Herbiconiux aconitum: one gene and its partner. Each later gene encodes a partner of the first gene's protein in a complex. Links are inferred from orthologs where the notes say so. Each region holds a gene or a part of one and is shown on either strand. Other genes may lie near its edges.

The links. Proteins that work in one complex are often made in the same cells at the same time.
Region 2: the proteins of metK (region 1) and groL are in contact, whole or in part, in a cryo-EM structure (PDB 8P4O), measured with the Escherichia coli proteins. The link is inferred for Herbiconiux aconitum from one-to-one orthologs.

The regions. Positions count from the first base shown.
Region 1 is NZ_JANLCM010000002.1:790,668-795,162, forward strand. Bases 899-3,897 are described here. They hold metK (methionine adenosyltransferase), read right to left. Parts: upstream 3,003-3,897; coding sequence 1,794-3,002; downstream 899-1,793. Other genes in these bases: N1027_RS15260 (primosomal protein N' family DNA-binding protein), read right to left, coding at 899-1,728. In the rest of the region: more of N1027_RS15260, read right to left, coding at 1-898; rpoZ (DNA-directed RNA polymerase subunit omega), read right to left, coding at 4,259-4,495. UniProt on the Escherichia coli protein: Catalyzes the formation of S-adenosylmethionine (AdoMet) from methionine and ATP.
Region 2 is NZ_JANLCM010000001.1:1,963,420-1,967,320, reverse strand. What follows is about bases 176-3,097. They hold groL (chaperonin GroEL), read right to left. Parts: upstream 2,486-3,097; coding sequence 866-2,485; downstream 176-865. Other genes in these bases: N1027_RS09400 (DUF3048 domain-containing protein), read right to left, coding at 2,597-3,097; N1027_RS09410 (sensor histidine kinase), read left to right, coding at 176-458. In the rest of the region: more of N1027_RS09410, read left to right, coding at 1-175; more of N1027_RS09400, read right to left, coding at 3,098-3,661; N1027_RS09395 (cold-shock protein), read right to left, coding at 3,734-3,901.

The DNA of each region.
Region 1 (4,495 bases):
CGACCCGGCCACCGACTCCTGCTGCCAGGTCACGAGCGCCTTCGCGAGCTCCCCGCCCACGCCGACGAGAACGGTCGTCGCACGGGGAGCCGACAGCGCGATCGCATTCGACCACCAGCGCAGGCAGTCTTCCGCCACCCGCAGCGACTCGCGGGCGAGCATCCGCGGACCGTCGAGCAGCAGCACCGCTCGATAGCCACCGGATGCGATGGGCTCGGCCCCGCGGGTCGCCACGACGAGAGCGGGGCGGGCGTCGACCGTGAGCACGGTGCGCTCGCCGTCGGAGACGATCACCCGCACACCCGGGAAGGCACGGCCCAGTTCGTCGGCCGTGCGCCCGGCCCCGATCGAGGCGAAGCGGTAGGTGGTGCCCTGGCAGTGCGAGCAGGTCCAGTTGGCCGCGATCGCCCCGCAGAGGGTGCACGACGGTCGTTGCCCGGCGCGCCCGACGTGCAGCGGCCCGCCGCACACCGTGCAGGCCGCCGGGGCGTTGCAGGTCTGGCAGGCCAGCACCGGCGCGTACCCGGGCCGCGCCACCTGCACGAGAACGGGACCCGACTCCAGGCCCTTGCGCGCCACCTGCCACGCGGCGGAGGGGATGCGCGCGGCGTTCTGCGGGGCATCCGCGTCGTCCTGCTCCGCCGTCGGAACGACGCGCGGAAGGTAACGGGGCGCCGGGAAGACCTGGTGCAGGAAGCCGAGCTCGACCAGACGCTCCACCTCGGTGCTGCGCGAATGCGCGACGAAGACGAGTCGGCAGCCGGACTGCTCCTGGCGCACGAGGGCCGCGTCGCGCACGTGTACATAGGGTGCGTGGGGCTCGCTCTGCAGCGAATCCCCCTCGTCCCAGATCACGACGAGGCCGAGCCGCGACACCGGTGCGTAGATGCTCGAGCGGTTGCCCACCACGATGTGCGGTGCGCCATCCAGCGCGGTGAGGAAGTGCGCGTAGCGGTCGTTGCGGGCCTGGCGGGCGTCGAGCGGTACCACCGCGTTGCCCACGCCGAGGTGCGACAACGCCTGCTCGAGCGAGATCTGGTCGCGGTAGTCGGGCACCGCCACGATCACCGACTCCCCGCCGCGGAAGACAGCGGCGGCGAGTTCCGCCACGGTCAGCGCCCAGTGCCCGACCGTGTGGTCGATGCCGTCGGCGGTCTGCACCGGCACCACCGTGGCCAGGGCGTCGATCGCGGCTCGAGCGCCCGGCGCGGCAAGATGGGCGGCGTCCGACGCCGAGTACCCCGTGAGGTCGAAACCGACCAGAGAGCCGGGAACGACGGATGCGACGGGGTCGACGGATGCCGCACCACCGGCTGAGTCCGCACCCCCGGCCGAGTCCGCACCACCGGCCACACCCGCCGCCGCCGACACTCCGCCCTGCCGCGCGATGAACGCCTTCTCCACCCGCACGAAGCGCGGGGGGATCGCCAGCCGCACGATGTCGCAGGCGCTCCCGGCAGCGCGATCGGCGAGCCTTCGCGCGAGGGCCCACACCTCGGGGGCGAGCACGGGCAACGGCGAGACGATCTCGTCGATCTCGCTCAGCGACCCGCCGTAGTCACCCCGCGCAGCGAGATCGGAGAGCTCGACGATGTATCCGCGTGCGGTGCGCCCGGCCGAACGCAACGGCACCTTGACCCGCACGCCGGGGCGCGCGTCGGTCGCCAGCGGGGCGGGCACGAGGTAGTCGAACAACCGGTCGAGCTGAGGCAAAGGCGACTCGAGCATGACCCGCGCCACCCGAGCCGTGCCGTCCGGGACCTGTTCGCCCGGCGCGCCCTCGCCGGCCACGGTTACAGGCCTGCGGCGGCGCGGATCTCCTCGACCCGATCGAGGCGCTCCCAGGTGAACTCCGGCAGCTCGCGACCGAAGTGGCCGTAGGTCGCGGTGCGGGCGTAGATCGGTCGCAGAAGGTCGAGGTCCTCGATGATCGCGGCCGGCCGCAGGTCGAAGACACTGCGCAACGCGTCGGTGATCACCTCGTCGGAGACGACGCCGGTGCCGAAGCTCTCGACGTAGAACCCGACCGGTGCCGCCTTGCCGATGGCGTAGGCGATCTGCACTTCGAGCCGCGAGGCGAGCCCGGCGGCCACGGCGTTCTTCGCCACCCAGCGCATCGCGTAGGCGGCCGAGCGGTCGACCTTCGACGGGTCTTTGCCGCTGAATGCGCCGCCGCCGTGGCGCGAGGCCCCGCCGTAGGTGTCGACGATGATCTTGCGCCCGGTGAGTCCGGCATCGCCCTGCGGCCCGCCGATCTCGAAGATGCCCGTCGGGTTGATCAGCACCCGCACGTCGGAGGAGTCGAGCTTCAGCCCGCCTTCTTCGGCCGCGTCGAGCACGGGACGGATGACGGTGGCCTCGACGTCGTGCCGCAACTGGTCGAGCCCCACCTTCGGCGAATGCTGCGTGGAGAGCACGACGGTGTCGACCGACTTCGGCACGACGCCGTCGTAGCCGATGGTCACCTGCGTCTTGCCGTCGGGCCGGAGGTAGTCGAGAACCCCCTCCTTGCGCACGGCGGCGAGCCGTTCGGAGAGCCGGTGCGCCAGCCAGATCGGCAGCGGCATGAGCTGCGGGGTCTCGGTGGTGGCATAGCCGAACATGATGCCCTGATCGCCCGCGCCCTGCCGGTCGACCTCGTCGACGGAGGAGCCCTCACGGGTCTCGAACGCGTTGTCGACGCCCTGCGCGATGTCGGGCGACTGCCCGCCGATCGACACCGAGACGCCGCAGGAGCGGCCGTCGAACCAGACGTCGGAGGAGGTGTAGCCGATCGACGTGATCTTCTCCCGCACGATCGCGGGGATCTCGACGTACCCCTTCGTCGTCACCTCGCCGGCCACGTGCACGAGGCCCGTGGTGACGAGCGTCTCCACGGCGACCCGGGAATGCGGATCGACCGTGAGGAGGGCGTCGAGGATGCTGTCGGAGATCTGGTCGCAGATCTTGTCGGGGTGACCCTCGGTGACGGATTCGGATGTGAAAAGGCGAAGAGAGGTCATTCTGCTCCTGTTAGGACGGTGGCGAACACTCCGAGGATGTCATCGGCCACCGACGTTTTGCTGCCCGATGCCTCGAAAACTATAGCGCCGGATGCGTCGAGCACCGTGACGGTGTTGTCGTCCTGCGCGAAACCGGTGGTCCAGCCGACCCCGTTGACCACGAGGAAGTCGCAGCCCTTGCGGGCGATCTTCTCGCGGCCGAGCCGGATCAGGTCGTCGCGGTCGGTCGCGGTCTCCGCGGCGAACCCCACGATGAGCCGGCCGTTCCGTTCGGCGTGCGAGAGAGTGGCCAGGATGTCGGGATTCTGCACGAGTTCGAGCGTGAGGTGCTCTCCCGTCGAGGCCTTCTTGATCTTGTCGTCGGAGACGGTGACGGGCCGGTAGTCGGCCACGGCGGCCGCCATGATCACGAGGTCGTGCGAGGGTGCCGCCGTGGTGGCCGCCTCGAGCAGCTCGGCAGTGGTCTCCACGCGCACGACGTCGATGCCCGTGGGCAGGTCGACCTCCACGTGCGCGGCGATCAGGGTCACCCGCGCACCGCGGGCCCGGGCGGCCCGGGCGATGGCGATGCCCTGGCGACCGCTGGAGCGGTTGCCGATGTACCGCACCGGGTCGAGCGGCTCCCGGGTTCCACCGGCCGTGACGAGCACCGAACGGCCTTCGAGGTCACGCGCGGGAGAAGGAACACCGGATGCGGACTCCGCGACGGTCAGCGCCCCGCGCACGATGTCGTCGGGCTCGGCCATCCGCCCAGGCCCCGCGTCTTTTCCGGTGAGCTGCCCGCTCACCGGTCCGATGAGATGCACCCCACGCGAGCGGAGGGTGCTGATGTTCGCCACCGTCGCCGGGTTCTGCCACATCTCGGTGTGCATCGCGGGGGCGATGACGAGCGGGGCCTTCGAGGCCAGGACCGTGTTGCCGAGGAGGTCGTCGGCGAGACCGGCCGCGAGCTTGGCGATGGTGTTCGCCGTCGCCGGGGCGATCACGATGAGATCGGCCGCCTGCCCGATGGCGACGTGCCGCACCTCGGCCACCGCCTCGTAGAGATCGGTGTTCACGGTGTTGCGGGAGATGGCCTCGAGTGTCGGCCGGCCGACGAAGCGCAATGCGGCGTCGGTCGCCACCACGTGCACGTCGTGACCGGCCAGAACGAGACCACGGATGACATTGACGGCCTTGTAGGCCGCGATGCCACCCGTGATTCCGACGACGATGTTCAATTGACTGCGTGTGCGGTGCTGATCGGCCCGGAGGCTCTACTCGATCGGCGCTGCAGGCTTGACGACGAGCTTGTCCTCGTTGATCTCGTGCATGGCGACCGAGAGCGGCTTGTCGTCGATGGTGGAGTCGACGAGCGGTCCGACGTTGTCGAACAGGCTGCCTTCGTGCAGGTCGGCGTAGTAGTCGTTGATCTGGCGGGCCCGCTTGGATGCGAAGATCACGAGGGCGTACTTCGAGTCGACCTTCGAGAGAAGTTCGTCGATGGGCGGGTC
Region 2 (3,901 bases), on another replicon or contig:
CCGCACCCGTGGCGCCCGCCGAGACCGCGCCCGTCGCGATCCCCGAGGTGCGGCCCATCGTGCTCGCCGAGGAGAACAAGATCCGTCAGGTGCTCACGAATCTGATCGGCAACGCCCTGCGCTTCACCGAGGCCGACAGTCCGATCGAACTGTCCCTGCAGGTCGACGAATCCCGGCGTGTGGCGACGATCGACGTGATCGATCATGGTGACGGCATCCCGCCGCAGATCCGCGAGAAGATCTTCCAGCGCTTCTACCGCGCCGACTCGTCGCGCACTCGGGAGACCGGCGGATCGGGCCTCGGGCTCGCCATCGTCTCGTCGATCGTCGCCGCCCACCACGGCACCGTCGAGGCGCTGGAGACCCCCGGTGGCGGTGCGACCTTCCGGGTCACCCTCCCCCTCATGCCGGTCGGTGCGGCACCCACGCCCCCGCCCACGAGGCCTCTCCCGGCCTGAGCCGGCGCTCATCCGCGGGTTTGTGCGTTTCCCGAGGTCGCGGTAACACCAAGACCCGCGGCTGGTGAACGCCGAGCGCACCATGCCCCACATCATCGAGCTCCTGCAAGCCGCGCACGCCGCCGCCCGTGCCCGCACCGAGAAGCGCCACCCTGACCCCGACCCGGCCATCACCGAGTCGCCAAGACACGCCGCAACGCCCTCGGGGGTTACGGCGTGTCTTGGCGACTCGGTGACAGAACGAGCGCGTTGCCCCGTACTTCTGTGAGGCGCCTCCACCCGGCACAATGTGGGCGCGAGGCCGCGGAGCGACCTCACGCCCACATCTCTCTTCGCGCCGCAGAAGCGGCGGCGCGAACAGCAAAACGCCCCCCGCCGAAGGCGGAGGGCGCTTTGCTGCAGCTAACTCAGAAGTCCATGCCACCCGTGGGGTCGCCCGCCGGAGCGGCGTTCTTCTCGGGCTTGTCGGCCACGACGACCTCGGTGGTCAGGAACAGACCGGCGATCGACGCTGCGTTCTGCAGAGCCGAGCGGGTGACCTTGGCCGGGTCGATGATGCCGGCGGCCAGAAGGTCGACGTACTCACCGGTCGCGGCGTTCAGGCCCCAGCCGTAGTCGAGGTCGCGCACCTTGGCGGCGACGACTCCCGGCTCCATGCCCGCGTTGAAGGCGATCTGCTTCAGCGGAGCCTCGATGGCCACCTTGACGATGTTCGCACCGGTCGCCTCGTCACCGACGAGCTCGAGGTTCGCGAACGCGGTCTTGCCGGCCTGGATGAGGGCGACGCCACCACCGGCGACGATGCCCTCTTCGACGGCAGCCTTGGCGTTGCGCACGGCGTCTTCGATGCGGTGCTTGCGCTCCTTCAGCTCGACCTCGGTCGCTGCACCGGCCTTGATGACCGCCACACCACCGGCGAGCTTCGCGAGGCGCTCCTGGAGCTTCTCGCGGTCGTAGTCGCTGTCGGTGTTCTCGATCTCGGCACGGATCTGAGCAACACGTCCGGCGATGGCCTCGCCGTCGCCGGCGCCCTCGACGATCGTGGTCTCATCCTTCGTGATGACGACCTTGCGGGCCTGACCGAGCAGGTCGAGAGTGACGTTCTCGAGCTTGAGACCGACCTCCTCGGAGATGACCTGGCCGCCGGTGAGGATCGCGATGTCCTGCAGCTGAGCCTTGCGACGGTCACCGAAGCCGGGGGCCTTGACGGCGACCGACTTGAAGATGCCGCGGATCTTGTTGACGACCAGAGTGGCCAGCGCTTCGCCATCGACGTCTTCCGCGATGATGAGCAGCTGCTTGCCGGTCTGGATGACCTTGTCGACGATCGGCAGCAGGTCCTTGATGTTCGAGACCTTGCTGTTCACGATCAGGATGTAGGGGTCTTCGAAGACCGCTTCCTGACGCTCCGGGTCGGTGACGAAGTAGGCCGACAGGTAACCCTTGTCGAAGCGCATGCCCTCGGTCAGCTCGAGCTCGGTGCCGAAGGTGTTCGACTCCTCGACGGTGACGACGCCTTCCTTGCCCACCTTGTCGATGGCCTCGGCGATGATGGCGCCGATCTCAGGGTCGGCGGCCGAGATGGAAGCGGTCGCAGCGATCTCTTCCTTGGTCTCGATCTCCTTGGCGTTCTTGATCAGCTCGGCCGAGACAGCCGCGACGGCCTTCTCGATGCCCTTCTTGAGGCTGATCGGGTCGGCGCCGGCGGCCACGTTGCGGAGGCCTTCCTTGACCAGGGCCTGAGCGAGCACGGTGGCGGTGGTGGTTCCGTCGCCCGCGACGTCGTCGGTCTTCTTGGCGACCTCCTTGACGAGCTCCGCGCCGATCTTCTCGTACGGGTCGTCGAGCTCGATCTCCTTGGCGATGGACACGCCGTCGTTGGTGATCGTGGGAGCGCCCCACTTCTTCTCGAGCACGACGTTGCGGCCGCGCGGGCCGAGCGTCACCTTGACGGCGTCGGCGAGGATGTTGAGGCCACGCTCGAGGCCACGACGGGCCTCTTCATCGAAAGCAATGATCTTTGCCATATGTGTTTCTCGTCCTCCCTGGACGTATTCAAAGATTCAGGTGTGTTAGCACTCAGTGTTCACGAGTGCTAAAGCAATACTGGCACTCGGAGGGTGGGAGTGCAAGTGAGCTCACGCCGCGGGAGGAACGACGGTGACGCTGCCTTGGTCGAGGGGAACGAGTTCCACCCAGGTGTTGCCCGGCGCGAGCCGAACCGTGGCGCCGAGGTCGTCGACGAGGCGGATCGGCGAGGTCGGAGCATCCTTCGACCAGGTCGCGTGCACCGTCTTTCCGCCGGTCGAAACCCACGCCTCGCCTGAAGCGACCATCACGGCGCGCGGCACCTCGGCGTCGTAATCGTAGACCTCGTCGACCCGCAGGGTGACCACGTTCGTCGCCGAAAGCTGTTGGCCCGACTCGCTGAGATCAGGCGACCCCTCCTGCAGGCGGAGGAATTTCGCGGAGGGCGCATCCCAGATCCAGCTGGGGAACCGCGCATCCGAGAACACCAGGTCGAGGGAGCCGGTCGGCGCACCGTCGATCGCCGCCGTCGACGACGGCACGTCGAAGGAGTACGCGAACTGCTGCCCCGGCACGGCCAGGTCGGGATGCTCGCCCACCAGTTCGGTCGCCTTGACCACCACGTCGTGCGGGCTGTCACGCCCGTCCATCCGGTAGAAGGTCGACTCGGTGTCGCTCTCGCCGTGGATCGCGCTGTAGACCGGGGCCGCGCGCATCATGTCGACGAACTGCTCCTGCCCGCCCGAGAAGGCGACGATGCCGCCGAACGACGACAGGATGTCGGGATCCATCGGCCGGATCGACCGCACCGGCCCGATCAGCTCGGGCACGTCGGTCTGCCAGATGGCGACGTAGCGGGTGATGCCGCCTTCGACCAGCTCCTCGAACACGATGTCGGTTCGATCGAGGCCGATCTGCGGCCGGGCGTCTTCGTGGTTGTCGATCTTCGCCGCCAGCGATGGACTCCTCAGCGAATCCGCCGCCACCAGAGTGCCGCGGAGGGGTGCCGGCACGGTGGGCGCGGGGGTGCGGTAGTCGGAGGAGTACGCGGCCGTCGGCGTCACCGTCGACGCCGGCGGGTTCGGCTGCGCCGAGCAGGCGGCGAGCCCCACCGTCGCGAGCAGCAGCGCGGCACCGGATGCCACGCGCGCGGCAGCTCTCCGGCGGTTCTTCACGCCCACAGACTAGTGCCGCCGGCGCTCACCACGAACGCACTCCGACGTGCGCCGCGGAACCTCGAAAAAGAATCAGGCAAGCCGAACGGACTCGGCCTGTGGCCCTTTGGATCCGGTGCCGACTTCGAAGACGACCTGCTGGCCCTCTTCGAGGACCTTGTAGCCCGCCATGTCGATCGCGGAGTAGTGGACGAAGACGTCCTGTCCGCCACCATCGACAGTGATGAAGCCGTAGCCCTT